DNA from 4 places in the Micromonospora echinaurantiaca genome. Region 1 is predicted to be linked to each of the others. Evidence: riboswitches for the same ligand, from Rfam matches in the RefSeq annotation. Region 1 holds a riboswitch; each other region holds the start of a gene.
What was found. A riboswitch is a leader RNA that binds a small molecule or an ion and turns the genes downstream of it on or off. The one in region 1 is predicted to bind cyclic di-AMP.

Region 1 (7,224 bases):
CCGCGACCGTGGTGAGTCGTAGCCCGATCGGGCCGGGCGGCGGGGCCCGGGGTGGCGAGGTGGAGCGGCCCACTCGCCGGGCACCCGGCGCCGCGGACCGCCGGAGCGTCAGCAGCAGCCACGCGACCAGCACCGACACCGCGAGCACGCCGAGCACGGCCAGGCAGACCGCCCACCCGGGCAGGTCCCCGCTCCCGGTGCCGCCGGACGGCAGCAGCCGGTCGGTCGGGCAGCCGGCCGGACAGCCACCGGGAACCGTGGCGTCGACGGCCGTACGCACCCCGGTCGCGTGGGCCGCGCCGAGCCCGACCGTGGCGGTCCCGCCCGCTACGGCGGCGACGGCCGCGTGGCCGGCGGCGGCCTCGGGCACGTCGGCCAGGGGGCCGATGCGGGCGGCTGAGCCGTGGTCAGCGGCGGCTGAGCCGTGGCCGGCGGCACCGAAGCCGTGGTCGGCGTGCGTGTCGTGGCCGAGGGTGTGCATGGCGGCGAGCCCGAAGAGCGTCACGAACAGCAGGAGCCGGGCCCACCGCCCGAGCGACACCGCCGCCGTCGTCCGCACGGCTACCACGCTAGCCCGCCGCGCGGTCCGCCGCGGCGGCACCGGCCGGTTCGCTTCCGGGGCCGACCGGCCCCGTCGGGCCGAGGCGTACCCGGCGCAACAGTTGGGCGTTGAGCGCCACCACGATGGTCGAGGCGGACATCAGCACGGCGGCGAGCGCCGGGCTCAGCGCCAGCCCCGCCCAGGCCAGCACACCGGCGGCCAGCGGCAGCGCCACCACGTTGTAGCCGGCCGCCCAGGCCAGGTTCTGCAGCATCTTCCGGTACGACGCGCGGGAGAGCCGGATCACGGCGGTCACCCCGCGCGGGTCGGACGAGGCGAGCACCACCCCGGCCGACTCGATCGCCACGTCGGTGCCCGCACCGATCGCGATCCCGACGTCGGCCCGGGCCAGCGCCGGGGCGTCGTTCACCCCGTCACCGACCATTGCCACGGTCAGCCCGCGCCGCTGCAGCTCGGTCACCTTGCCGTCCTTGTCGGCCGGCAGCACCTCGGCGAAGACCTCGTCGACGCCGGGAGTGAAGCCGAGATCGGCGGCGACCGCCTCGGCGACCGGCCGGGCGTCCCCGGTGATCATGGCGATGGTCCGGACGCCCTGGGCGCGCAGCTCGGCGATCGCCTCCCGCGCCTCGGGGCGCACCTCGTCGGTGAGGGCGAAGGCGCCGAGCGCGGCGTCCGGCAGCCGCACCAGGTAGAGCACCGCCGCGCCCCGGGCCGACCACCGGTCGGTCGCCGTCGTCAGCTCGTCCGGCAGCCGTACGCCCAGCTCGCGCAGCAGTGCCGGGCCGCCCACGGCGTACTCCCGCCCGGCGACGGTGGCCTGGACGCCGCGGCCCGGCAGGGAGCGGAAGCCGGTGGCCGGGGCCGGACCGCCGCGTGGGCCGGCGGCGGCGACGATCGCCCGGGCCAGCGGGTGCTCGCTGTCGGACTCCACCCCGGCGGCGATCCGCAGCAGGTCGTCGGGGTCGGAGCCGGCCGCCGCCGCCCGGTCGGTGACCGCGTGTTCGCCCCGGGTCAGCGTGCCGGTCTTGTCGAACAGCACCGCGTCGACGGTGCGCATCCGCTCCAGCGCCAGCCGGTCCTTGACCAGGATGCCGGAGCTCGCGGCGAGCCCGGTGGAGAGCGCGATCACCAGCGGGATGGCCAGGCCCAGTGCGTGCGGGCAGGCGATCACCAGCACCGTGACGGTCCGGACCACCGCCTCGTCCCGGTCGCCGAGCGTGGTCCAGGCCAGCACGGTGAGCACGGCGGTGGCGGTGGCGACGTAGAACAGCCCGGCGGCGAACCGGTCGGCCAGCACCTGGGCCCGCCCGCTGGACTGCTGGGCCTGGGCGACCATGCGCTGGATGCCGGCGAGCGTGGTCTCCTCGCCGAGCGCCTCGACCCGGACCCGCACCGCCGAGTCGGTGGCCACCGTGCCGGCCACCACCCGGTCGCCGACCGAGTGTGGCACCGGCCGGGACTCCCCGGTGATCATCGACTCGTCCAGCTCGGCGGCGCCGTCCACCACCCGACCGTCCGCCGGCACCCGGCCGCCGGGCCGGACCAGCACCACGTCGCCGACCCGCAACTCGGCCACCGCAACCCGCTCCAGCCCGCCGTCCCCGGTGACCCGCTCGGCGTCGTCGGGCAGCAGCGCGGCCAGCGCGGCGAGGGCGCCGCGGGCCTGCCCGATCGCCTTCATCTCCTGCCAGTGCCCGAGCAGCATGATGGTGACCAGGGCGGCCAGCTCCCACCAGAAGTCCAGGTCGAAGGCGCCCAGACTGGTGGCCAGCGAGGCGGCGTAGGCGACCGTGATCGCCATGGCGACCAGCAGCATCATCCCCGGCGCCCGGTCGCGCACCTCGCGGACGGCGCCGACCAGGAACGGCCAGCCGCCCCACCAGAAGACCACCGAGCCGAGCACCGGCCCCACCCAGGACCGGCCCGGGAACTCCAGCGAGTAGCCCAGCCAGTCCATCACCATGTGGCTGGTGGCCACCACCGGCAGGGTGAGCAGCAGGCAGAGCCAGAACCGGCGGCGGAACATCTCCGGGTCGTGCCCGGCGTGCTTGTCGTGCCCACCGTGCCCACCGTGCCCGGCGTGGTCGCCGCCGGCCTGTCCAGCGGGTCTGCCGTGGCCGGCGCGCGGCGCGCCGTCGTGCGGCGGGGTCTGCTCAGCCATGCCTCCAACATCCCCGACCGGGGCCGCCCGCGCGGGCCAACCGCCGGGTCCGGCCCCCTGCCACCACCCCACCCGCGCACGGGCGTACGCCGGGGTCCGGTGCCCGACACCACCCCGCGCGACCAGCGACCGGATGCCGGGATGGCTACGATTCGGCACGATGGCCCTTCGGATCTCGCACCATCCGACCCGCCGCCGGGCATCGGCGCCGCCGACCGCACGGGGCCGGCCGGCCGCCGGGCCGACGGTACGTGGTCGCGTCGCCACCCTCAGGCGATCCCACCCACGATTCCGGCCGGCCCGACGGCGGCACTGAACCGACCGGCCCGCCGACACGTACCACGCCCCGGATTCGTTGGGAGACACTCAATGGGCGCCGACCACAACCGTCCCGCTCCGTCCGCCCCGCCCGGGGTGCGGCGGATCCTCGTCGCGACGGTGGTCCCGCTAGTCGTGGTCACGGTGGTCGCCGCCCTGCTGCTGTGGCCCCGCGACTCCTCCGGGGTCGACCAGGGCACCGATCCGCCCCGCTACCACGGCACCGTCACCCGCGTGCTGACCGAGGCCTGCCCGCCGACCCCGGAGACGCCGGAGGGCGGCAGCGCCGCGGGACCGTGTGGCACGGTCACCGTCAAGGTGGCCGACGGTCCGGACGCCGGCCAGGAGGTGCAGACGCCGGTGCCGAGCGGCCCCGGCGCCCCGACCGTCGCCGTGGGTGACGAGATCATCCTGGTCAAGCTGACCGACCCGGCCGACCCGACGGCGAGCAGCTACAACATCGCCGAGCACCAGCGCGGCAAGCCGCTGGTCTGGCTGGTGCTGCTCTTCGCCGCCGCCATCGTGGCGTTCGGCCGGTGGCGTGGGCTGGCCGCGCTGGCGGGCCTGGCGGCCAGCTTCGCCATCCTGCTCGCCTTCGTGCTGCCCGGGATCAGCGCCGGTGGGTCGCCGCTGCTGATCGCGATCGTCGGCGCCGCGCTCATCATGTTCGTGGTGCTGTACCTGACCCACGGGGTGACCGCGCAGACCTCGGTGGCGGTGCTCGGGACGCTCGGCAGCCTGGTGCTCACCGGGGTCCTGGGCACCCTCGCCACCGCCGCCACCCACCTCACCGGGTACGGCTCCGAGGACGCCACCACGCTGTCGATGTTCCAGGCCGACGTGGACCTGCACGGGCTGCTGCTGGCCGGGATCATCATCGGCTCGCTCGGCGTGCTCGACGACGTCACGGTGACCCAGGCCGCCACGGTCACCGAACTGGCGCACGCCAACCCAGGCCTGTCCCGGCTCCAGCTCTACCGCGCGGCGACCCGGGTCGGCCGGGCGCACATCGCCTCGACGGTGAACACCATCGTGCTGGCGTACGCGGGCGCGTCGCTGCCGCTGCTGCTCCTGCTCACCGCGGACTCCCGGTCGGTGACCCAGATCCTGACCAGCGAGTTCCTCGCCCAGGAGATCGTCCGCAGCGCGGTCGCCACGCTCGGGCTGATCGCCGCCGTGCCGCTGACCACCGCGCTCGCCGCGCTGGTGACCACGGCCGGCCGCGCCGCCGCGCGTACCGCCGACGGCGACGGCGACGGCGGTGCCGGCGACGAGCCGTCGCGTACCCCGGAAGGTTCCCGGCCGGTCCCGGACCGGGCCGAGGCGCTGCGGGCGCTGACCGCGCCGCGTGCCGGAAACACGTCCTCCGCCACCTCCAGCGGGTGGCCCGATCCGGACAGGAGCACGGACGCCACATGGTGAGACTCCGTAGCGTGACCGTCCAGGCCGGCGAGCTTGATAAACGCGTCACTGGTCACCGTCCGCCGTTACGAAATAACGCATTTAGTCGGCTTCGGGACGTAGATCCACCGGTGGACTCTCGGGTAACCTCGCTGCCGGTCACCGCCGAAGGCGCGCAGCGGCGCCTGCGGTGCCGCCGCCCAATCGCCGCCAGGCGAGCCGGGGACCCAGGTACGTGGGGTGAGTCCGCGACAGCGGTAGGGGCCACTTCCGCCCCGAACCCGTCAGCTAACCCGGTCGGCGGTCGACGGAAGGGAACACTGTGACGGCACCCCTACGCCGCTGGTTGACACCTGTGGTGGCCGTGTTCGCCGCCTTGGCCGTCCTTGCCGGGCCCCTCCCGGCGTCGGCCGCACCCAGCACCCCCAAGCCCTCGGGACACGAGGACGGCGACTCGAAGTTGATCACGGACGTGATCGAGTCGACCAACCGGAACTACTCCCAGGCGAAGTCCCGGCTGGAGAAGTCCAAGAAGCGCCAGCTGGAACTCGCGCTCGAGGTCGACCGGGCCCAGGCCGAGCTGAACGCACTCGCCCCGCAGGTCAGCCAGCTCGCCACCCAGTCGTACCGGACGGGACGCATCGGGGCCGTGGCCCTGCTGCTGGAGGCCAACAGCCCCGACACGTTCGTCGAGCGAGCCACCGCCCTGGACGAGCTGAACATGGTCAACGCCAAGAAGCTCGCCGAGATCAACGAGGTGAAGACCCGCGCCGAGCAGGCGAAGCTGGCGCTCGAGGCGGAGATCCGCGAGCAGCAGAAGCAGACCAACCTGATGGCCAAGAACAAGCGCGACGCGGAGAAGGCGCTGGCCCTGGTGGGTGGGTTGGGCTTCACCGGCGGCCTGGTGTCGGCCACCTCGCCGGTCGCCCGGATCGCCCCAGGCCGCACCGCCGACGGCGACTGGAAGGCCGAGTCGTGCAGCCAGAACGACCCGACCACCTCCGGCTGCATCACGCCCCGGACGCTGCACATGTACAAGGAGGTCAAGCGGGCCGGGTTCAACCGGTTCGTCGGCTGCTACCGCCCCGGTGGCCCCTGGGAGCACCCGAAGGGCCGGGCCTGCGACTGGTCGCTGCAGCGGAGCGGCTTCTCCCCCTGGCACAACAAGGACACCCGAATGTACGGCAACAACCTCGCCGCGTTCCTGATCCGGAACGCGGACCGGCTGGGCGTCTACTACGTGATCTGGAACCGGCAGATCTGGTTCCCGGCGACCGGCTGGAAGTCGTACAGCGGGCCGTCGAACCACACCGACCACGTGCACGTCTCGCTGCTGTAGCGACAGCCTGAGACCGCGCGACGCGAGGGCCGTTCCCGGTGGGACGGCCCTCGCACCGTCTTCGGCGACGGCGTGCGGTCAGGCGGCGGCCGGGGTCGGGTCCGCCGCCGGGTCGGGCAGGTCGCCGGCGGCGGTCACCGTCCGCACCTCACCGGCGGCCAGCCGGTACGACATCCCGACCACCGCGCAGCGCCCGGCGGCCACCTCGGCGGCCAGTACGGCCGAGCTGCCCAGCATCGCCTCGACGGTGTGCGCGATGTGGATGTCGACGATCCCGTCCACGTCGGTCACCCCGGCGGCCTCGGCCCGGCGCAGGCTGGGCATCATGGCGTCCACCACCGCCCGCAGGTGACCGGCCGGGGAGGTGTCCGTCTCCGCCGCCGTCTTCGCCGCCTGCACCGCGCCGCACGAGTCGTGCCCGAGCACGACCACCAGCGGCGTGCCGAGGACGGTCACCGCGTACTCGACGCTGCCGAGCACCTCGGGGCCGGTGGTGTGCCCGGCGGTCCGGACCACGAAGAGGTCACCGAGACCACGGTCGAAGATGATCTCGGCGGCCAGCCGGGAGTCGGAGCAGCCCACGATCACCGCGAACGGGTGCTGCCCGTCGGCGACCGCGGCACGGTGCCCGGCGTCCTGATTGGGATGGCGCGGGATTCCGGTGACGAATCTCCGGTTGCCGGCGGACAACTCGGCCAGCGCCTGCGCCGGGGTGATCGACGTGACCGCCGGCCCCGTCGACTCCCGTGGCGGACCCGGCTGGGCGCCGGGCGAACCGAGACGGCTCATCCCCTCACCTCGTCCCTCGACGTACGTGACCTGGGCAATCCCGGCCGACGTCGGACGCGGGCTGCCACCACGGTCACACTCTGCGCAAGATACGTCAAGATATGCGTGATATGCATTTCATGTATTCCAGAACGCTTGCGCGTCGGCGACGATCCGTCCGAGCGCCCGCGGAAGTCGCCAGCGCCGGTCGGCGGCCGGGCGAGGGCGTGCCGGTGGATCGGCGCGGCGGGCCATACGATGGCGGACATGGCGACGACGAGCGGCGAGAACGGGAGCAACCGGAACTGGACGTTCCTCACCAATCACGGGCACGTGCTGCTCGCCATCGCCCGCAATCCCACCGCCCGGCTGCGTGACGTCGCCGACGAGGTGGGCGTCACCGAACGGGCCGCCCAGGCGATCGTCGCCGACCTGGAGGCGGGCGGCTACCTGCGCCGCACCCGGGTGGGCCGGCGCAACGAGTACACCCTCAACCCGGCCGGCCGGTTCCGCCACCCCGCCGAGAACGATCGCCAGGTCGGCGCCCTGCTGGCGCTCTTCACCGAGGAACCGGTGGCCGGCGGCGCCAACCCGTCCTGACCGGTCGGGGTGGTGGGGCCGCGGCGGGGCCGACTCGGCGGGCCGGCCGCCCGGGGACCGGCACCGCCGTTTCCG
Region 2 (7,224 bases), 2.7 Mb from region 1:
CCTCGCCGGCCGGGATGTCGGCCCGGACCGACTCGAGGCACTGGTACAGATACGCCTCGACGCCGTACACCGGGACGACGATGCTCAGCAGCGGCGGTTGCGTCGGCTCAGTGACCACGCCGCCACCCTCGACCCCGAGGGTGGCCGGCGCCGGAACCTCACGTGGCCGGCGGAGGTGGAGTCATCGAACGTCCGCCGAGCGGCGGGTTAACGGTTCAGGATGCGCCGCACCGGGCCGCCGACCGCCCGCCGGACCCGGGCCCGCAACTGCTGCTCCCGCAGCGTCTCCACCTCCTGCTGGAGCCCGGCGTTGCGGTCGCGCAGCCACTGCACCCGGGCCAGCAGGGCGTCCCGGTCGGTGGCGGCGGCCGGCCGCACGGCGGGCGGGAAGGTGGTCGCCCGCACCTCGGCGTCGAAGCGGGCGGCGCTGTCGCCGTCGGCGAACGAGTTGCCCAGGTCGTGCTTGGCCAGGAAGGACAGCATGGTCTCGTACCGCGCCTTGTGGCCGTCGTTCAGCGCCGTGTAGTCGGCCTCGTCGTAGAGCTGCGCGGCGTCGACGTCGGCCGGCACGTCCTTCATCACCCGGTGCGGGATGTCGAAGTAGCGGGCGAGTTCCAGGGTGCGCGAGTCGTGCGCGAACAGGTAGCCGGGGGTGCCGGAGACCAGCGCGGTGATGGTGCCGTGGATCCGGGTGCCGAAGGCGAACTCGAACCCGGAGAGGTAGTCCATCCAGGTCCACGGGTCGAGGAACATCCGCACCTTGTCCTCGACGAACAGCGGGTGCGAGGTGTGGATCGGGATCGCCGCGGTCTTGCCCCGGTCCTCCGGCGCGTCGCCGTAGAGCAGGGTGCCCAGGGTCTTCAGGTCCTGCGGCAGGTAGCGCAGGTTGGGGTAACGCTCGTGGTGCGCGGCGATGATCTTCGCCATCGACTTGACGTACGGGGAGATGGTCAGCGCCACCCGGTCGTCCCGGTCGAGGGCGGCCTTCTTCTTCTCCACCCGCAGGCTGTCGCCGTGCAGGAACATCGACGGACAGCCGATCACGTCGACCGCGGAGAAGCCCAGGGTGCGCAGGTAGCCCTCGGTGATCTCGCCCCGTACGCCGATGCTGTGCGACCGGTCGAGCACCGCCCGGACGAACCGGGTGACCACGTCGTCGATCGGCCGCAGGTACTCCCGGTCGCCGTTGACGTCGGTCTGCACGCCGACGCCGAGCACCACCACCGGGATCTTCAGCCGCTCGATGAACTTGGTCATCGTGACGAGCCGGTGCGCGTAGCTGCGCCGGAAGGCGTTCGCGAGCGGGATGACGAACACGTCGTACCGCTCGTTGACCAGGTCGGCCTCGCGCAGGTCGATCTTGAACTGGTTCGAGGTGATCTCGGTGCTGCGGGTCTTGAGCAGCTTGTGGGCGGCGTGGCTGAAGACGAGGTTGCCGTTGTTCTCGCCGATCCAGTTGCCCTCGAACGCCTCCTCCGCGGAGTAGACGTCGAACGGGCCCTTCTTGGCCCGCATCAGGATCCGCTGGTGCATCTCGCCGCTCCGCCTCTCGTCCGCCCTCGGGAGCGTTCCGGGCGCACACCGCGTCACCGCTCGACTCCGGCCGGCCACCAAGGCCGGGCGGCTCGCACCTGAGGGTTCGGGGAATATTAGGCCACCGGCCGCCCTGTGCACAGACGCCCGTCACCGCCGTGCCCCGGCCCGGTCAGCCGGTCGGCGCCGCCGGGTAGGGTGCCCGGGCGGGACTCCGCCCCGGGCGCCACCTGCGGCGCTCCGGCCGCGGGTCGCCCGCGCCGCCGCCGAGAAGGAGACGTACGTGCTGGTCACCTCGCCGACGGCCGGGAGTGGGGCATGACGGCCGCCGCCCCCGCCGCGCCGTCCGCAAGCCGGCTGCCGTCGCTGACCGGGCTGCGCTGGATCGCCGCGCTGCTGGTCTTCGGTTTCCACGCCGGCACGATGCGGATCATCGCCGAGCCCGACCACCAGGCCGTGGTGAACTGGTTCTTCACCCTGGGTCTGTCCGGCGTGCAGTTCTTCTTCATCCTGAGCGGGTTCGTGCTGGTCTGGTCGGCCCGGCCGGGCGACTCCCGGCGGGCCTTCTGGCGGCGCCGGTTCGCCAAGATCTACCCCAACCACCTGTTGCTCTGGGCGCTGGTGCTGCTGGTGGGGCTCTGGTTCGCCGACCCGGTCAACGTCGGCGCCGCGCTGGAGAACCTCTTCCTTCTGCAGGCCTGGGACCCTCGACCCGGCCACTTCTACAGCGTCAACACGGTCAGCTGGTCGCTGTCCTGCGAGTTCTTCTTCTACTTCTGCCTGCCGCTGGTGCTGCCGCTGGTGCGCCGGGCCCGGCCGTGGGCACTGTGGGCGGTGGTGGTCGGGGTGCCGCTGCTCATCCTCGCGCTCTGGCCCGGTCAGGCCCTGGTGCCCGAGGCCGACCGCTGGTGGTTCACCCAGGTCTTCCCGCCGGTGCGGTCGCTCGAGTTCTGGATGGGAGTGGCCGCGGCCGAGCTGATGCGTCGTGGCCGTTGGCGGGGGCCGGGCCTGCCGCTGGCCAGCCTGATCTTCGCGGTCACCTGGGTGGTCGCCGCTCAGTGGGTCCGGGCCGAGCTGTGGGCGGCGCTGCTCTCGGTGGCGTACATCCTGGTCATCACCGCGGCGGCGGACGCCGACGTGCGGGGCCGGCGCTCACCGTGGCGGTCCCGGCCGATGGTCTGGCTCGGTGAGGTCTCGTTCGCCTTCTACCTGGTGCACGTCTTCGTGATGATCACCGTGCTCCGGCTCACCGGGGACTGGGGGACCGGCTTCACCGGCTGGTGGGGAGTGGCCGTGGTGCTCGGCTTCCTGCTGCTGAACCTGGGTCTGGCCGCGTTGCTGCATCGGTACGTCGAGACGCCGATGATGCGCCGGCTGGCTCCGCGCCGTCCGAAGCGGACGATCGGCGGCCCGGCGGCGGTCGCGGCGCCGGACCCGCTGCCGGCCCCGGCCGGCCCGACGGTCGCGCAGGTTGCCGTGCCGGGTCCGCGCACGCTCGACCGGCCATCGGCGTACGTCGACTCGCGCTGAGCCGTCCACCCTGGTCGGCGCCCTCGGCGCGGCGAAGCCGCGACACGCCCGGCGGCGGTGCGGGGGACCGGACCGGACGGTAGCGTTGTCGTCGTGCTTCCGGTCGCGCTCGCCTGTCCGCTGTGGTGGGTGGCGCGCTGGGCCGCGCGGCTGACGGCCGGCCTCGCCGTCGCCGTCGCGATCGCCCTCGGCACACCCGGCGCGGTTGCCGCCCCGGCCGAGCCGGAGCCGGCGGCGTGCTCCGCCGCGTCCGTGCACGCCGACGCGCGCGCCGGGTCCGCGTCGACGGCCGTCGGCGCCGAGCAGCGCGCCGAGCCGGCTGGTCCGGTCACCGAGCCGACACCGGTCGATGCCTCGCCAGCACCGCGCCACGACGCCGCGCCGGCGCCGGCCGGGTCGGTCCCGGCCGTCCGGGCCCCGCGCGCCCCGCCGCGCGTCTGATCCGCCGCGGCGGCTGACGCCCCCGCCCGCGATCCCCGGTTCCGCACCCGTCCGGCCTCGGCGTGTCCCCACGACGCCCGGACGCGGCTCCCGCTTCCGCATCCGCTTCCCCCGTGAGGTGCCGACCTTGGAGACCGTCCTCTACCACCAGTTTCTGATCGACGTGCCGCGCGCCGCGGCCATCTGGTCCGGCCTGCTCGTGCTGGCGCTGACCGTGCTCACCGTGCTGGTCGCCCGCCCCGAGCGCGCCACCGACGAGGAGCCCGCCCCGGCGGCCGCCGAGCCGGCCGAACCCGACCTCGCCGACCTGCGCCGGTACGCCGAGGAGGTGGCCGTCGCCGCGACCCGGGCGGCGCAGACCGCCCGGCGGCGGCGCGCCGACTGGCTCGCCGCGCAGGCGGAGGTGGAGCGCGCCTGGCAGGCGTACGACGAGGCGGAGACCGCCGCTCGCCGGTTCGTCGGGGCCGCTGCCCTGCCCGCCCCGCGCACCCCGCGCACGCCGGCCGAGTACGCCGCCCGGGAGCGGTGGCTGCACCACGCGGCGATGGCCGCCCATTGGCGGGGGGAGCTGTCGGCTCGGCAGTTGTCCGACGTGTTCTGCCACCGGGCTGGCTGGGACCCGCGGCGGCACCCGGTGCAGCAGGAGATCGTGCTCGCCCGGGCGGTACGCGAGCAGCGCCGGGCCGGCTACCGGCTGGCCGCCGAGCGGGAGCGGTCGGCGTGGCGGGACGCCGAGCTGGCCGCCGAGGCGGCCCGAGCCCTGGCCGCCGAGGCGTACGCCGCCGCGGCCCGGCTCCGGCCGGGCCGGCCGGAGCCGGGCCGCGTGTCGGTGCCGGCCCGTCCGGTCGCCCCGGCCCGCTGGCGTCCCGCTCGGGTTGGTTGATCGGGAAATATTCCGGTGACGCCGGTCACAGCCGGCGAGAAATCGGTCATTCGGCACGGACGGGTCGAGGCGGGTCGACAATTCCTGGACCGCACCGCACCATTGTCCGGTTGTCGCCCGGTAACGGCGTCGGAGAGGCCTGTCCCATCGAGTCACGCCAGTGCGTAACTGACCGCAAAATTGTCGGGCGGAGACAGGTTTACGCAGGTGGACAGGGGTTGGCAGGCTTCTGACCGACCAGTAATGTCGGCCCGTCTGGTGCGGTTACCGATCGCAAGAGGCGACGCCGCGCCGACCCGCCTAATCGTGATCATACGAACCGGGGAACCAATGCTCCTTTGGGGTGAATCTGCGGGCTGCGGCCCGTGGTAGGGCGTACTTCCCGCCCGAATCCGTCAGCTAACCCGGTCGGCGGCGTCGGAAGGAGTTCCATCCTCGTGCAGCACGATCCCACCCTTCGGTTGTCCCCCCGCCTCCACGGCCCCGCGGTGTCCGTACCGCTCGCCCCGATCGCGAGCTGACCGACCGGCAACCGCCCCGCCCGACATCCGGGCGTCTTCCTGAGCGGCCCACCCACCCGCGGACCAGGGGTCCGCGTGGTCGAGCCGGCCTGCCCGCCGGCACCGCCCGTGCGCCGCTCGCCCCCCGAGTCCCCGTGGAGGAACCGTGAAGCACCACCTGAAGCGCCAGTTGCGGCGCATCGCCACCGAACGCCCCTACCAGGTGGCCGCCGCCTCCGCCGCGGCCCTGGTCCTCGCCTCCGGCGCCGGCGCGCTCGCCGCCGGCACCGAGGAGGCCCCGACCTCGGCGCCGGCCCAGGCCACGGTGGCCGAACTGCGTGACGCGCCAGCCGCCGCCTCGCGTGGCGAGGCCCGGCTGGGCACCGCCCCGTCCGGCGCCGCGCCGTCCAGCGCCGCCCCCTCGGCCGCCGCCTCGTCGGCCGCGCCGAACCCGGACCTGACCCGCAAGGCGGCGCCGAAGCCGCCGTCGCGCAAGATCCTCAACTACGACTACCAGGCCCAGACGACCTTCTACAACTGCGGCCCGGCCGCCGTGCGGAACGCGCTCAGCGCCGCCGGCATCGACCGTACCCAGGACGCCCTCGGCGCCCAGCTGGGCACCACCGAGATGGGCACCAACTCCGCCAACGACACCACCCGCGTGCTCAACGCCATGGTGAAGGGCGACCCGTACCGGACCCGGATGATCTCCGGCGGGGCGGCCACCCCGGCCCAGATGGACCAGCTCCAGGCCGACGTGGTCCGGGCCATCACCGACAAGCGGGGTGTCGTGGTGAACGTCGCCGGCAGCGCGACCGACACCAACGGCGGCTGGCACTCCTTCCCCGGTGGGCACTACATCGCGGTGGTGGGCTACGACGACGACGGCCGGCTGGTGAAGATCGCCGACTCGGCGAACCCGGCGACCGCCTCGTACTGGATGACCACCATCGACCTGGCGAACTGGGCGGCTACCCGCGGCTACTCCGCCTGATCCGCACCTCCGCGCCACTGCCGTCGGGCGCCGGCTCCCCATCCGGGGGGCCGGCGCCCGACGTGTAGCGGCGGCCGGCTCTCGCCCCGGCCGTCCGACCGGTGGCACACTGCGCCCTATGGTCGACGAATCGGGTACCCGGGACGGCCGGCGGCCGCTCCTGCTGCTGCTGCACGGCATGGGCGCCACCGGCGAGGTGTGGCTGCCCTGGGCGCCGCTGCTGGAGCGCCGGTGGGCCGGCCGGTGGCTGGCCCCGGACCTGGCCGGGCACGGCTGGTCCCCGCCGCTGCCGCGGTACTCCTTCGCCGGGCTGGCCGGGCAGGTCGCCGGCGGGCTCAAGCCGGGTGACCGGCTGGTCGTGCTGGGGCACTCCCTCGGCGGCGTGGTGGGGCTGGCGCTGGCCGCGCGTACCGCCGGGCTGACGGTGGACGCGGTGGTCGGGCTCGGCATCAAGGCCGTCTGGTCACCGGCCGAACTGGACCGGGCCGCGGAGCTGGCCGCCCGCCCGGTCACCTGGTTCGCGACCCGCGACGAGGCGGCCCGCCGCTACCTGAAGGTGGCCGGGCTGACCGGACTGTTCGCCCCCGAGCATCCGGCCGTGGAGGCCGGACTGCGGCAGGTCGACGGCCGCTGGCGGCTGGCGATGGACCCGGCCGCGTTCGCGGTGGGGGAGCCGCGCCTGCCGGCCCTGCTGGCGGCGACCGACGCGCCGGTGGTGCTGGCCCGGGGCGAGCGCGACCCGATGGTCTCCGACGAGCAGCTCAAGGAGTTCGGCGTGCCGGTGGTGACGCTGCCCGGACTCGGGCACAACGCGCACGTGGAGGACCCGGAGGCGGTGCTCGCCCTGGTCGACCCGTACCGCTGATCCCCGCCGCTGCGGTTCCCGGCGGGATGAGGGTGTTGTGCCGCCATGCCCGGAGCACTCGGGATAACATGCCCGTACGTCCCGGAGTGCGCCGGGCGTCCTGTTTGTCCGGGTGATCCTTCCGCACCAACCCCAGCGGATCGTCCGGCGGTAACCCCACCACCCCTCCTGTCCACATCTGAACGACATGGCGCCGCGTCCGGACCCGGACGCGGTCGCTGTTCGACGGGAGGAAGCCCCATGGTCGGGCTGACCACAGAAGAGATTCCACCGGCGAGGCCGGTCATCGGCGAGGCCGAGATCGCGGCGGCGGTACGGGTGCTGCGCAGCGGCCGCGTCGCGCAGGGGCCGGAGGTCGCCGCGTTCGAGGAGGAGTTCGGCGAGCTGGTCGCCGGCCGGCACTGTGTCGCGGTGAACTCGGGCACCTCCGCCCTGCAGCTGACCCTGATGGCGCTCGGATTCGGCCCGGGCGACGAGG
Region 3 (7,224 bases), 500 kb from region 1:
GGGCGAGGTCAAGCGGCTGGAGAAGATGCTGCCGGTGACCACGGTCAAGACGGACCAGTGCCCGACCATCAACGGGGTGGTCAGCGAGAAGGCCCGGATCGCGATCCGGACCGCCTGCGCCCAGGTCGGCAAGCCGTACGTGTGGGGCGCCGACGGGCCGAACTCGTTCGACTGCTCCGGCCTGACCCAGTACGCGTACAAGGCGGCCGGGGTCTACCTGACCCACCACACCGGCGCGCAGTGGAACGAGGGCAAGGCCATCTCGCGCTCCGACGCGCGCCCGGGTGACCTGGTCTTCTTCTTCAGCGACCTGCATCATGTCGGGCTATATCTCGGCAACGACAAGATGGTGCACGCGCCACGCGCCGGCAAACCGGTCAACGTCTCCAGCATCAACACCATGCCGGTCGCCGGGTTCCGCCGACCCTGATCCGGCACCGAGAACGAAACGCGGGCCCCCGGTCTACCCGGGGGCCCGCGTTCGTGTCGGGCGGCTCGGCGACGAGCCCCGACTCAGGCCGGGCGGCTCACCGCGGAGCGCCCACCGGGGACGGCAGGATCAGCACGTCGTCCAGGTTCACGTAGCCGATCCGGTGACCGAACTGGACCTGCACGTAGCGCAGGTCGCCGCGGATAACCGTCCAGTCGCCCGGGGACGACCCGTCGAAGGTGACGGCCCGGTAGTACTCGCTCGGCAGGACACCGCCCACCGCGTACCGCTGGCCTGCGGCGAGCGTGTACTGCAACGGGGTGATCGCCTGGTACGGCACCCCGGTCGGGTAGGCGTCCCGCTCCGGGTAGCCCCGCCCGTAGACCGGGATGGTGGCCTTGCCGGGCTTCGGCGTCACTACGAAGCCGGTTGCCCACTTCGCGGTACGCGCCGACGCCGGGTTGTGGAACCAGGCCTTCTGGCCGAGGTACCAGATCGCCGTCCAGTCACCGCGTACCTCGGCCACCGCGTACGTCTGGCCGGCCGACGCCCGGGCGCTGTGGTCCGGGACGTACATGGTGCCCGGCGATCCGTCCGGGTGCTCGCCGAGGTCGACGGCGAGCGGCGCGTCGTGGCTCGGCGCGGTGCGCAGCAGCACCGCCGACGAGCCGCGTAGCGGGCAGGGGTCGGTGACCGGCGGCGGCGGGTTCGGCACCCCCGGGGGCTGCCGCGAGCAGCCGGTGAACGCCGGCTGGTTGTCGGCGAACTCGGGGTCGATGGTCACCAGCCCGGTGTGCGCCGTGCCGGTGGTCCGGAACGGCGCCTTGAGCAGGTCGAAGTAGTGCGACCAGTCCCAGTACGGCCCCGGGTCCCAGTGCATCCCGGCGACGGTCGACGGCACGGTGCCCGGGACGTTGTCGTGCCCGATGATGTGGTGCCGGTCGAGCGGGATGTTGAACCGCAGCGCCAGGTGCCGGACCAGCTTGGCCGAGGTGCGGTACATCGCCTCGGTGTACCAGGTGCCGTGCCCGGCGAAGCCCTCGTGCTCCAGGCCGATGGACTTGGCGTTGACGTACCAGTTGCCGGCGTGCCAGCCGACGTCCTTGGCCTTGATGTGCTGGGCGATGTGGCCGTCCACCGAGCGCAGCGTGTAGTGCCAGCCGACGTAGTCGGCCCGTTTCACCAGGCCGACGCTCGGCCAGAAGTAGCCCTCGGTGTCGTGGATGACGATGTACTCGATCTTCTGCTGGGCTGGCCGGTTGCCCAGGTCGTGGTTGCCGTAGTCGCCGGCGCCCGGGCCGTACTTCTCGTACGGGGCCGGGATCCACTCGCAGCCGAGGCCGACCGGGCACTCCAGCCCGTCGGGCCGCTCGCCGCGCCGCAGCCCGAGCTGGTGCAGCGTCGAGGTGTCCGGGTTGACCTCCCGCGCGGCGAGGGTCACCCGGTACCCGTCGTCGGTGGTCCGGCTCGCGCCCTCGCGGAGCTGCCCGTACACCTCGTCGGCGAAGGCGGCTGCGGTGTCCTCGGCGCCGGCGCCGGAGTAGCGGGCCACCGCGGCGTACCAGGCCGCCGGGTCGCTGGCCGCGTCGACCGGGCCACCCAGTTCCCGCTGGTACGCGGCGAGCAGCGCCGCTCCGCCACGGATGTTCGCGGTCGGGTCGGAGCGCAGCGCCTCCTCGCTGGCGCCGGTGAGCGCGGCGGCGGCCTGGAGGGTCTGCAGCGCGGCGTCGCCGAGAGCGGCCGGTGCCAACTCGCTGACGGCGGGCGCGGCGACGGTCAGCGGCCGTGCCTCGTCACCGCGCGGGTCCTCGCCCTCGTCGATGTGGCCACCGGCGGGCTGGGCGGTGACGTGGGCGGCGTCGGTGAGGTGCATCGGACCGTAGCCGCCACTGGTGCTCGGGTTGCCGGGATGGGTGTCCCAGCGCGACTCGAGGTACGACACGGCGAGCAGGACGCTCTCCGGCACGCCGAACTCGGCGGCCGCGGCGGCGTACTGCTGCTGCCGGTCGAGGGGCTCGGCGGCGGCCGGAGCGGCGGTGAACGGGGTGACCGCCAGGGCGAGCGTCGCGGCGGCGGCGAGCAGGGTGCGCCTGCTCCTCGATCTCGTGGATCTCGTGGATCTCGTGGACCTTGTGGACCTTGTGGACAACTGCATCGGACCCCCTGGTCAGACGGGTGGACGATGCGGCCACCTTCACCCCGGGCCGGGCCTGTCGTCAATACCTTTCCATGTATCAACTCCTAAGGAAGAAAACCTTCGACGCGTCCCGGCGAGAACCGTCGATCGCCGGGGCGTACGGAGTGTCACGGCGACACGGGTTGCGGATTGATAACGACCGTCTCTACTCTGGTCATTCGTCGGCCCGGCAACAGGTCCGTCCAACCCGGGCGGTAACGGTCCGACACCGCCGAATCGCTCGCGAGCGAACCGGGGAACCAGGTAACCCGGGGTGAATCCGCAGCCACTGCGGTAGGGCGTCCCCTTCCCGCCCGAACCCGTCAGCTAACCCGGTAGGCGGTCTGGGAAGAAGGAGTACGGAGCCCGGTGGCACACCATGCCCCGCGGCCACCGTCGGCACGGTCGGCGTACGCCGGCCCGGCGACGGCTGCGCCGCGTTCACGCTGGTCCCGCTTCACCACCGCACTCGCCGCCCTGGTCGGCTTCGCCGCCGTCCTGACCGGCGGCGCCACGGCGGCCCACGCCGAACCCACCGTCGCCGAGATCGAGCGCCAGATCGACGAGGACTGGAACAAGCTCGAACCGATCATCGAACGGCACAACGCCACCCGCCAGGACCTGGCCGCCAAGCGGAAGCAGGCCGACGCCCTGGCCGCCCAGATCAAACCGCTCCAGGCCCAGGTCGACGAGGCGATGGAGAAGGTCAGCGCGCTGGCCGTCCGCGCCTACAAGGGCGAGAACGTGCTCACCATCAACGCCCTGCTGGGCAGTCGCTCGCCGGGCGAGGTGGTCGGGCAGCTCGAAATGCTCGACCGGTTCGCCGACCGCCAGCAGCAGGACGTGCGACAGGTCGCCGACCTGCGCGACCAACTGGCCGCCAAGAAGGCGCCGCTTGACGAGATGGTCGCCCAGCTCGCCCAGGTCGAGGCGCAGCTGGCGGCGAAGAAGAAGCAGATCAACGCCGAGATCGACCGGCTGCAGAAGCTGCGGATCAAGGTGTACGGCAACGGCGGCGGCGGGCCGCTGCGTCCCGCCCCCTGCCCGGCCAGCTATCCGGGCGGCGCGGCGGGGGTGGCGGTCAAGTTCGCCTGCGCCCAGATCGGCAAGCCGTACGTCTGGGGCGCCGAGGGCCCGAACTCGTACGACTGTTCCGGGCTGATGCTGGCCGCCTGGGCCAAGGCCGGGGTCTCGCTGCCGCACAACGCCGCGCAGCAGCGCGGAGTCACCAAGACGGTCAGCCGGGGCGAGCTGCGCCCGGGTGACCTGGTCTTCTACTACGCCGACCTGCACCACGTCGGCATGTACGTCGGCGGCGGCTGGGTGGTGCACGCCTCCCGGGCCGGGGTGCCGATCAAGATGAAGAAGGTCGACGACGGCCCGATCCACAGCTACGGCAGGCCGGGCTGACCGCGTACCACCGAAAAGGGCCCGCTCCGGCGTCGGAGCGGGCCCTTTCCTGCTGCGTCAGCGGGTCGGCCAGGTGCGCCACTGCTGCCAGGAGCGGCTCGGCGTCGGGCCGCGCTGCCCCTGGTAGCGGGAGCCGTAGACGGCCGAGCCGTACGGGTGCTCGGCCGGTGAGGAGAGCCGGAAGATGCAGAGCTGACCGATCTTCATGCCCGGCCAGAGGGTGATCGGCAGGTTCGCCACGTTGGAGAGCTCCAGCGTCACGTGGCCGGAGAAGCCCGGGTCGATGAAGCCGGCGGTGGAGTGGGTGAGCAGGCCCAGCCGGCCCAGGCTCGACTTGCCCTCCAGCCGGCCGGCGAGCTGGTCGCCGAGCGAGATCACCTCGAGCGTGGAGGCGAGCACGAACTCGCCCGGGTGCAGCACGAACGGCTCGCCGTCGGGCACCTCGACCACCGAGGTCAGCTCGTCCTGCTGCTGCGCCGGGTCGATGTGCGTGTAGAGGTGGTTGTTGAAGACCCGGAACAGCTTGTCCAGGCGTACGTCGATGCTGGACGGCTGCACCAGCGTGGGCTCGAACGGCTCCAGCGCCAGGGCGCCCGCCTTGATCTCGGAGACCAGGTCGCGGTCGGAGAGCAGCATCGGAACACCATAGCGAAGCCGCCCGGGTGACCTGCGTGTCGGACTAGGTGTTCGTACACCTGTTCGATAGACTGTCCACATGGCTTCCTGGTCCGAATTCGCCGCTGACGAGCCCCGACTCGCCGACGGGATCCGCGTTCTCATGCAGCAGTACGGGCCGGGCTTCGGCTACCTGGCCACGGTCCGCGCCGACGGCGGGCCCCGGGTGCACCCGGTCTCCCCGGTGATCACCGACGAGGGGCTGTTCTGCTTCGTGGTCGACTCGCCGAAACGGCGTGACCTGGAACGCGACGGGCGCTATGCGCTGCACTCCTTCCCGCCGGAGGAGAGCGACGACGAGGCCTACGTCGCCGGGCACGCCCGCCCGGTCACCGACCCGGCCCGGGTCGCCCGGCTGGCCCGCAGCCACCGGGCCGCTCCGCACGTCGACTGGCGGCTGTTCGAGTTCACCGTCGACGTGGCGATGCTGACCCGCCGTGACGCGGGTGCCGCGGGTGGCCCCGGCAACGGTCACGGCCGCCCCGCCGTCCAGGTCTGGCTCGACCCGGGTGCGCCCGCCGACGCCCCGGCCGCCGACCCCGCGTCGCGGCTGCGGCACCACGACGCCCGCCGCGAGGCCGCCTAGCCGCGAAGACAGCGGTGCCGGCTCCGTCGTGCGGAGCCGGCACCGATGGCCGTACGTCAGATCAGGCCGCGCGGTACGCGTTCCACGCGGTCAGCATCCGGCTCGCCTGGCCGGCGGTGAACTGGTACATGCACGAGTCGTAGGTGTAGTCCATGAAGTTGGTGATCGGGTCGGCGCCCGGGGCGGTGCAGGTGTCCCGCCCGGTCGGGCACTGGAAGGCCGGCGAGGCCTCGGCCGGAGTGTCGCTGACGCCGTCGCCCTGGCCCGAGCAGCCGCCCTGGAAGGTGTGGTAGAGGTTCAGCCAGTGGCCGACCTCGTGGGTGCCGGTGTCGCCCTGGTTGTAGTTGGCGGCGGTGCCGCCCGGCAGCGACTCGCTCAGCACGACCACGCCGTCCATGCTGCTCAGCTTGCGCTGCGGGAAGGTCGCCCAACCGAGCAGGTCGTTGCTCAGCTCGCCCAGGTACACGTTGAGGGTGTTCTTGCCGCCCTCCCGCAGCGAGGACTTCATCGACCGCTCCGCCGACGAGCCCTGCACGATCGGGTACCACGCCGGGTTGGTCACCCGGTTAATCTTCTGCAGCTGGAAGCTGAACGCGGTGGCCGCGCCGCCGGTCGCGCCGCTGTAAGACTGGTTCAGCACGTTGATCTGCGAGGTGATCATCGAGTCCGGGATGTTGCCGCCGGCCCGGGTGCTGTTCTCCTGGATCACGTGCACCACGACCGGGATCGTCACGGTCGCGGCGAGGGTGGTCGCCCCGGCGCCAGCGCGGAAGCGCGCCCGCTCGCGCAGCGCGGCGGCCAGGTCGGCCTCCCGCTCGCGGGTCTCCGCGAGGGTCAGCTCGTTCGGTTCGTGCCTGGCCGCGCCGCCCGCCTTGATCCGGGCATCGGCGTGGACGTCGGCCGGCTCGACGCATGCCTCACCGGGTGCGGCGGAGAAGGCCGAAGCGGCCGGTACGACGCCCACCGCGGCGGTGCTGAGCAGCAGCGCGAGGGTCGTCGACGCGACACCGGCGGCACGCCGGGTCAGCAGGTCGGGACGAAGTCCCATGGGCCCACCTCTTTCTGGCGGCGCGACAGGGGGTATGTCACGCCGTGGCTGAGAACGTGGGCCAGACGTTACAACCGATCGACAGATTTGAGAACGCCCATATGTTGCCGGACTGAAACTTTTTCGTGGCAGCGGCTGGTCCCTCGGCCGGGCGGCCCGGCTGGGTCGGCGCGACATCCCGCAAGTTGTTGCCTCGCGGGGTCTGTGAGGCCGCTACTTCCCGAAAGTTGTGTGTGGATCTTGCGGCGCGCCGCCCGCGGGGCTGACGGCGCGGTCCGGCGGAGGGGGTACCTGGATGCACCGGCGTGGTGACTCAGGTACAGTGGTGCCGCTTGCGGGTGTAGTTCAATGGCAGAACATCAGCTTCCCAAGCTGACAGTGCGGGTTCGATTCCCGTCACCCGCTCCACCGCAAGGCCCCGGCTCAGGGCAGGTTTCCTGGCTGGGGCCTTCATCGTTGCCACCGCTTCTTGCGCCGGCCGTGCCCGCTGCGTGCCCGATCCCTGCTCTCCTTGATCTGCGAGCTGAGGCCGTCAGCGATGTGCTCGTCACGCTCCCGGGCCGTGTGCTGATGGATCACCACGGCCCGGGCGGAGGGGCCGCGCTAGCTTGCCTCACCCTGAACGGCACGGCGCTGTGAGGTCCAGGGCTGCTCCGCTCGCCGCCGGATGGCAAGCTCGTGCCTCGTGATCGATGACTTCGCCAAGGACCATCTGCACGGCCAGCTCAGGTCGATACGTCCGGCGCTGATGTGGAAGCTCGGTGGGGACGCCGTGAGAAATCCGGATCTCGTGGAGGTTCGCCCGTGAGGGCGGTCATCGTCGCGGCCGCGGTCGCGTTCATCATCTCCCTGTTCGGCACGCCGGTGGCGATTCGCGTCTTCACCGCGCTCAAGGCCGG
Region 4 (7,224 bases), 1.1 Mb from region 1:
AGATCGCCGTCGAACAGCGGCATCTCGACCGGGTGTACGCCCGACTGGCGGAACTGCGCCGGTCCGCGGTCCGCGCCGAGCGGGAGGGCTACCGGCTCGCCCGGGTGGGCAACTTCGGCGCGCTGGTGGAACGGGACGCGATGGTCTTCCACGCCGCGCAGCGCCGGCACGTGCTGGACGCCGAGCACGAGGGGCTGGTCTTCGGCCGGCTCGACCTGCGCGACCGTCAGGTGCTGCACGTCGGACGGCTCGGCATCCGGGACGAGAACGCGGCCACCCTGGTGGTCGACTGGCGGGCCCCGGCGGCCGCCGCCTTCTACCGGGCCACCCCGGCGCAGCCACTGAACGTGGTCCGCCGCCGCATGATCCAGTCGTCCGGCGAGCGGGTCACCCGGATCGAGGACGACCTGCTCGATCCGGCGGCCGCGCCGGCCGACCTGGCGGTGGTCGGCGACGGGGCGCTGCTCGCCACCCTCTCCAAGGCCACCGGCCGGGGCATGCGCGACATCGTCGCCACCATCCAGCGGGAGCAGGACGAGGCGATCCGCTCCCCCGGCTCGGGCGTGACGATCGTGTCCGGCGGCCCGGGCACCGGCAAGACGGCGGTTGCCCTGCATCGCGCCGCGTACCTGCTCTACTCCGACCGCAGCCGGTACGCCGGCGGCGGGATCCTGGTGGTCGGCCCGTCCACGGTCTTCGTCGAGTACATCGCCTCGGTGCTGCCGTCGCTGGGCGAGGACACCGCCACGCTACGCTCGCTGGGCAGCCTCTTCCCCGGGATGACCGCCACCCGCACCGACCCGCCGGAGGTGGCGGCGGTGAAGGGCTCGCTGCGGATGCGCCGGGTGCTGGAGCGGGCGGTCCGGGACGCGGTGCCGGACCAACCGGCCGAGCTGCGGCTGCTCTACCGGGGCGAACTGCTCCGGCTGGAGCGGGCCGAGCTGGACGCCATCCGGGACCGCGCCCTGCCCCGGGGCGCCCGCCGCAACGAGGTGCGCCGGGCCGGCTTCGACGGTGTCTTCGCCGCACTCTGGGCACAGGCCCGCCGGCTGCACATCGGCCGGCTGCCGGAGCAGCGCGCCTTCGAGGACGAGCTGGCCGACCGTCCGGAGTTCCGGGAGTTCCTCAAGGCGTGGTGGCCCCGGCTGCACCCGCGGCACGTGCTCGGCTGGCTGGCCGACCCGCAGCGGCTGCGCCGGTACGCCGGCGGCATCCTCTCCGGCCCGGAGATCCGCCTACTCACGGCCGCGTACCGGACGCTGGACAGCGCGGGGTTGACCATCGCCGACGTCGCCCTGCTGGACGAGCTGGACGCGCTGCTCGGCAAGCCGGTGCGCCCGGCCCGACCGAAGCGGGACCCGTTCCAGTTGGCCGGCGGGGTCCGCGAGCTGAGCACCTTCGCCGACCGGCAGCGGGCCACCCGTGAGGCGGCCCGGCAGCGCCCGGAGGACTACCGCGAGTACGCCCACGTGGTGGTCGACGAGTCACAGGACGTCTCGCCGATGCAGTGGCGCATGATCGGCCGGCGGGGCCGGCTGGCGTCCTGGACGGTGGTCGGCGATCCGGCGCAGACCGCGTGGACCGGTGACCCGGCGGAGCTGACCCGGGCCCGGGACCAGGCGCTGGGCCGGCGCAAGCGGCACCAGTTCACGCTCACCACCAACTACCGCAACTCGGCGGAGATCTTCGCGGTGGCGGCGACGGAGATCCGCCGGCTCTATCCCGACCTGCCACTGCCCACCGCGGTCCGCTCCACCGGGGTCGACCCGGTCGAGCTGGTGGTGCCGGCCGCGGAGCTGGAGACCGCCGTGGTGGAGGCGGCCTCCGCGCTGCTCGCCGAGGTGGAGGGGACGGTCGGCGTGATCACCCCGGTGCCGCGCCGGGCCGAGGTCGCCGGCTGGCTGGGCGGGCTGGGCGCGCCCCGGCTCCAGGTGGTGACCAGCCTGGAGGCCAAGGGCATGGAGTACGACGGGGTGGTGCTGGTCGGGCCGAGCGAGATCCGCGCCGACCGGGGCTCCGGAGTACGCACCCTGTACGTGGCGCTCTCCCGGGCCACCCAGCGGCTGACCACCATCGACCCGACCGGCTGAGCCCGGGCGTCGTGGCGCCCCGGCGCCGGTGGCGGTCACCCGACAGTTGCATACATAGCTATGTGAGCATATATTTGACCGGGTCCGGACGGGCGGCGGAGGGTGTTCGCGTGGGCGCAGGTCATGACCACCACCACGGGTCGGCGGTGAACGCGGCCCACCACCACCGGGGCCGGCTCTGGGCCGCTTTCGGCCTGCTCACCGCGCTGATGGTGGTGGAGGCGGTGGCCGCCTTCCGCACCGGCTCGCTGGCCCTGCTCTCCGACGCCGGGCACATGTTCACCGACGTGCTCGGCATCGGGATGGCCCTCGCCGCGATCACCGCCACCCGGCGGACGACCGGCGACCCGCAGCGCACCTTCGGGCTCTACCGGCTGGAGGTGCTGGCCGCGCTGGCCAACGCCGTGCTGCTCTCCGGCGTCGCGGTCTACGTGGTGATCGAGGCGGTACGCCGGTTCGGCGACCCGCCCGAGGTGCTGGCCGGCCCGATGCTGGTGGTGGCCCTACTCGGCCTGCTCGCCAACGTGGCCGCCTTCGCGCTGCTGCGCTCCGGCGCCCGGGAGAGCATCAACGTGCGCGGGGCGTACCTGGAGGTGCTCGGCGACCTGCTCGGCTCGCTCGGCGTGATCGGGGCGGCGCTGCTGATCGCGGTCACCGACTGGTGGTGGGCGGACCCGCTGGTGGCGGTCGGCATCGGCCTGTTCATCCTGCCCCGCACCTGGCGGCTCGGGCGGGCCGCGCTGCGCATCCTGGTGCAGGCCGCCCCGGAGCACCTCCAGGTCACCGCGGTGCACGACCGGCTGGCCGCGGTGCCCGGCGTGGCCGGCGTACACGACCTGCACGTCTGGACGCTCACCTCGGGCATGGAGGTGGCCTCGGCACACCTGACCATGGCACCCGGCGCGGACGTCGGTCGGGTGCTCGCGGCGGCGCGCACCGCCCTGCACGAGGACTTCCGGATCGAGCACGCCACGTTGCAGATCGAGCCCGGAGCGGCGCCTGGGGCCTGCGGGTCGGTTGAGTGGTAATGAGCACAACCTTAAATCTGGGTGTGTATCGTGCGCTTATGCCGGATTTTCGAGTGACCACTAGGACACCCTCAGTCACATCCGCTGCACGGGTCACAGTGGCACCGGTAGGCTCTGTTCCGGCCTCCGCCAGGCGGCACGCACCGGTGCCGGCGGTGGCCGCCGCCTAATCGCCCGACGAGGCGAGCCGGGGAACCATGTTCCTGGGGTGCATCCGCGTCAGCGGTAGGGATCTTCCGTCCCGAACCCGTCAGCTAACCCGGTCGGCGGCTGACGGAAGGACACCTGCATGCCAGTAGTGGCACCTGTACGACGTACCGCCGCCCGGATGGCGGCACTGATCGTCACCACTCTCGCCGTCGGCGTCGCCATCGCGCCGGTCACCACCGCACCGGCCGGCGCCACCGCGCCCACCGCCGGCCTGCTCGCCGCCGCACCCGGCCAGGACTCCGAGGGCGGCACCCCCGCCCTGCGCGCCCAGCTGGAGGCGGCCAGCAAGGGCTACCTGGACGCGAAGGCGGCCCTGGACAAGTCGGTCAAGCGGCAGAAGGAACTGGGCGTCCAGCTCCAGGCCACCGAGCGCGAGCTGGCCGAGCGCACCAGCAAGGTCGGCGAGATCGCCGGCGTGGCGTACCGTGCCGGCCGGCTCGGCACGGCGTCCGCGCTGCTCAACAGCAGTTCCCCGGAGGGCTTCATGGACCGCGCCGCCGCGCTCGACGCGGTCGCCGCCAACGAGGACCGGGCGCTGCGCAACCTCCAGGAGACCCGCGACGAGGCCAACCGGACCAAGCTCGCCCTGGACGGCGAGATCCGCGAGCAGCGCAAGCAGGTCACCCTGATGGCCAAGCGCAAGGAGCAGGCCGAGCGGGCGCTGACCGTGGCCAACGCGAAGGCCTCCGGCGACACCTCCAACCGGGGCACCTCCAGCGCGACGGCCAAGCCGGCCCCGCGCAATGCCGACGGCTCCTGGCCGTCCGAGTCGTGCAGCGTCAACGACCCGACGCCGGCCAACGGCTGCATCACCCCGCGCACCCTGCACGCGCTGAACCAGGCCAAGGCGGCCGGCTTCACCCGGTACGTCTCCTGCTACCGCTCGGGTGGCTCCGGTGAGCACCCGAAGGGCCGGGCCTGCGACTTCGCGGCGCAGAAGAACGGCTTCGGCGGGGACGCCACCGGCGGGGACAAGACGTACGGCAACAACCTGGCCGCGTTCTTCATCAGGAACGCCGACCGGCTCGCCGTGCTCTACGTGATCTGGTACCGGCAGATCTGGCTGCCCAGCAGCGGGTGGAAGTCGTACAGCGGGGCGGGTGGCGACCCGTCCAGCGACCACACCAACCACGTGCACCTGTCGGTGTACTGACCCCGGCCCCGGTGACCCGTCCACGGCGGGCGGGTCACCGGGGTACGCCGGACGCAGCGGGCGCCACGCCCGGCGCTACGCCCCCGGACGTAGGCCGGGTGTCGTCAGCGGCCCGACGACCCGGGCCCGGTACGGCGGCAGCATCGTCCGGTATGAGCCGACTCTCGCCTCCCGCCCGCAAGGCCCTGCTCACCCTGCACCTGGTCACCTCGCTCGGCTGGCTCGGCGTCGACCTCGTCCTGCTCGCGCTCGGCGTCGCCGTGCTGCGCGGCGCCGACCCGGCAGCGGTCTACCCGATCTCCGCTCTGGTCGGCACCGTGCTCTTCGCCCCGCTGAGCGTGGCCGTCTGGCTGGTCGGCGTGGCCAGCGCCCTGCTCACCCCGTGGGGCCTGCTGCGGCACCGCTGGGTGCTGGTCAAGTTCCTGCTCACCACCGTGATGACCGGGCTGGTGCTGTTCCAGCTCAGCCCGACGCTGCGGCACGCCGGGGAGGCCGGGGCGGCGTTCCCGGTGCGGGACCGGATCGACCTGGTGGTCGCCCCGTCCGTCTCCACCACCCTGCTGATCGTGGCGACCGTGCTCTCCACGTACAAACCGTGGGGCCGGCTGCGGCGGGCCACCGGCACGCCCGCGCGGCGCCCGACCACGGCGGCGGCCCGCTGATCCCCGGCACCGGGCCCGGCCGCGGCCCGGGCGCTCAGCCGGGGGCCGGCGGGTCGGCCGGGCCGCGGTCGAGCAGCGCGCCGAGCCGGGCGGCCAGCCCCAGGTGGGCCGAGCGGGCCTGCCGGAAGGCGTAGCCGAACAGCGGCGCCGGCGCGGTCAGCGTGATCTCCACGTCGATCCGGACCCCGTCCGGTTCGACCCCCAGCCGGGTGCGGTTGCGCACCGTGGTGGCGGGCCACTGCCGCGCGACCGTGACGATCTCATCGGCGTCGGCGACCAGCACGTCCGCCCGGTAGGTGACCGGAAAGCGTAGCGGCCCGGCGGCCAGCCGGTCGGTGATCGCGTAGCTGGCCCGGGCGCCGCGGCGGGTCCGCACCCGCCGGACCCGGACGATCAGCGGGTGCAGCTCCACCTGCCGGGTCGGGTCCGCGAGCAGCGCCGCCGCCTCCGCCACCGGGCAGCGGGCCTGGACGGTGTAACTGAAGGAATCCCGCTTGAGCACACCGTCTCCCCACCGTCACTGGTCGGACGATCGTCGCCCACCGCGGGGACGCCTGGCAACGCCCGGGCGGGCTCGCGGGGCGGACCGGCGGACGGCGGCCCACCGCCCGGATACGGTCAGCTGATGAGGGATCACCGGGCGTGTCGATGACGGAGCGCGGAGCAGGGATGAACGAACACGTGATGGTCTTCGCGCCCACCCCGCGACTGACGGTGACCGTGGACCAGCCGAGCGACCAGCCGGAGCTGCACCTGCACCCGGGCGGGCAGGGCGTCTGGCAGGCCCGCATGGTCATGTCGCTCGGCGTGGAGGTGGTGCTCTGCACCGCGCTGGGCGGCGAGATCGGCCAGGTGCTGGAGCCGCTGCTGGTCAGCGAGGGGGTGGACCTCAAGGTGGTGATCCGCGAGTCGGGCAGCGGCGGCTACGTGCACGACCGCCGGGAGGGTGCCCGCCGGGAGATCGTGGACGTGCCCGGGCAGCCGTTGAGCCGCCACGAGTTGGACGAGCTCTACAACCTGGCGCTCGGCGAGGGGCTGCGCGCGCCGGTGAGCGTGCTGAGCGGGCCGAACGAGCCGTCGCTGGTGCCGGCCGAGCTCTACCGGCGCTTCGCGGCCGACCTCGGCGCCAACGGTACCCGGGTGGTGGTCGACCTGTCCGGGGAGCACCTCGCCGCGGTGCTGGACAGCGGCGTGTTCTTCCTCAAGGTCAGCCACGAGGAGCTGATCGCCGACGGGCGGGCCGCCGGCGAGGACGAGGAGCAGCTCACCCGGGCGATGTACGACCTGCACGCCGGCGGCGCCGAGAACGTGGTGGTGAGCCGGGCCGACCAACCCGCGCTCGCCCTGGTCGACGGCGAGGTGTTCGAGGTGGAGATGCCCCGGCTGCAGGCCGCCGACCCGCGCGGCGCGGGCGACTCGATGACCGCCGGGGTGGCCGCCGTGGTGGCCCGGGGCGGCGACGTGCGCACCGCGATCCGTACCGGGGCGGCGGCCGGCGCGCTGAACGTCACCCGCCACGGCCTGGGCACCGGCCGACTGGACTCGGTCACCGGCCTGGTCGACCGGGTGCGGCTGGTGCCGGCCGGCAGCCGCCCGCAGGAGCGGACCACCCCGGACGAGCTGGCCGAACGGGCGGCCGAACGATGACGCTGCGGGTGCTGGTGACCAACGACGACGGGATCGCCGCGCCCGGCATCCAGGCGCTGGCCCGGGCAGCGGTGGACCGGGGGCTGGACGTGGTGGTCGCCGCCCCGCTGGAGGAGGCGAGCGGCACCAGCGCCTCGATGAGCGCGGTGGAACGCGAGGGCCACGTGGTGGTCCACGACCATCCGTTGCCGGAACTGCCCGGGGTGCCCGCCTTCGGAGTCGGCGGCTCCCCCGGCTTCATCGCGCTGATCGCCGTGCACGGCGCGTTCGGCCCGCCGCCGTCGGTGGTGCTCTCCGGCATCAACCGGGGCGCCAACGCCGGCCGCGCGGTGCTGCACTCCGGCACCGTCGGCGCCGCCTTCACCGCCGCGGCGAACGGTTGCCGGGCGATGGCCGTCTCGCTGGACGTGCTCTCCGCCGGGGAGGCGACCGCC

Region 2: another riboswitch for cyclic di-AMP. It lies ahead of GA0070609_RS19025 (C39 family peptidase); the one in region 1 lies ahead of GA0070609_RS31665 (coiled-coil domain-containing protein).
Region 3: another riboswitch for cyclic di-AMP. It lies ahead of GA0070609_RS29285 (C40 family peptidase); the one in region 1 lies ahead of GA0070609_RS31665 (coiled-coil domain-containing protein).
Region 4: another riboswitch for cyclic di-AMP. It lies ahead of GA0070609_RS03995 (coiled-coil domain-containing protein); the one in region 1 lies ahead of GA0070609_RS31665 (coiled-coil domain-containing protein).

Annotation. Positions count from the first base shown of each region.
Region 1 is NZ_LT607750.1:6,951,678-6,958,901, reverse strand. Features, by position in the region: gene GA0070609_RS31680 (hypothetical protein) at 1-559, opposite strand, end outside; gene GA0070609_RS31675 (copper-translocating P-type ATPase) at 570-2,723, opposite strand; gene GA0070609_RS31670 (YibE/F family protein) at 3,093-4,463, shown strand; cyclic di-AMP (ydaO/yuaA leader) riboswitch at 4,630-4,760, shown strand; gene GA0070609_RS31665 (coiled-coil domain-containing protein) at 4,765-5,781, shown strand; gene GA0070609_RS31660 (carbonic anhydrase) at 5,860-6,570, opposite strand; gene GA0070609_RS31655 (helix-turn-helix transcriptional regulator) at 6,808-7,149, shown strand.
Region 2 is NZ_LT607750.1:4,229,567-4,236,790, reverse strand. Features, by position in the region: gene GA0070609_RS19050 (glycosyltransferase family 2 protein) at 1-118, opposite strand, end outside; gene GA0070609_RS19045 (polysaccharide pyruvyl transferase family protein) at 208-1,533, opposite strand; gene GA0070609_RS19040 (acyltransferase family protein) at 1,852-3,063, shown strand; gene GA0070609_RS19035 (hypothetical protein) at 3,157-3,504, shown strand; gene GA0070609_RS19030 (hypothetical protein) at 3,623-4,387, shown strand; cyclic di-AMP (ydaO/yuaA leader) riboswitch at 4,675-4,816, shown strand; gene GA0070609_RS19025 (C39 family peptidase) at 5,054-5,881, shown strand; gene GA0070609_RS19020 (alpha/beta fold hydrolase) at 6,000-6,746, shown strand; gene GA0070609_RS19015 (DegT/DnrJ/EryC1/StrS family aminotransferase) at 6,987-7,224, shown strand, end outside.
Region 3 is NZ_LT607750.1:6,452,647-6,459,870, forward strand. Features, by position in the region: gene GA0070609_RS29275 (C40 family peptidase) at 1-430, shown strand, start outside; gene GA0070609_RS29280 (N-acetylmuramoyl-L-alanine amidase) at 528-2,585, opposite strand; cyclic di-AMP (ydaO/yuaA leader) riboswitch at 2,827-2,963, shown strand; gene GA0070609_RS29285 (C40 family peptidase) at 2,976-4,016, shown strand; gene dcd (dCTP deaminase) at 4,074-4,652, opposite strand; gene GA0070609_RS29295 (pyridoxamine 5'-phosphate oxidase family protein) at 4,732-5,277, shown strand; gene GA0070609_RS29300 (zinc metalloprotease) at 5,339-6,325, opposite strand; tRNA gene GA0070609_RS29305 (tRNA-Gly) at 6,660-6,733, shown strand; gene mraY (phospho-N-acetylmuramoyl-pentapeptide-transferase) at 7,130-7,224, shown strand, end outside.
Region 4 is NZ_LT607750.1:853,280-860,503, reverse strand. Features, by position in the region: gene GA0070609_RS04005 (HelD family protein) at 1-2,090, shown strand, start outside; gene GA0070609_RS04000 (cation diffusion facilitator family transporter) at 2,201-3,118, shown strand; cyclic di-AMP (ydaO/yuaA leader) riboswitch at 3,272-3,403, shown strand; gene GA0070609_RS03995 (coiled-coil domain-containing protein) at 3,408-4,481, shown strand; gene GA0070609_RS03990 (DUF2269 domain-containing protein) at 4,634-5,143, shown strand; gene GA0070609_RS03985 (hypothetical protein) at 5,178-5,645, opposite strand; gene GA0070609_RS03980 (1-phosphofructokinase family hexose kinase) at 5,813-6,790, shown strand; gene surE (5'/3'-nucleotidase SurE) at 6,787-7,224, shown strand, end outside.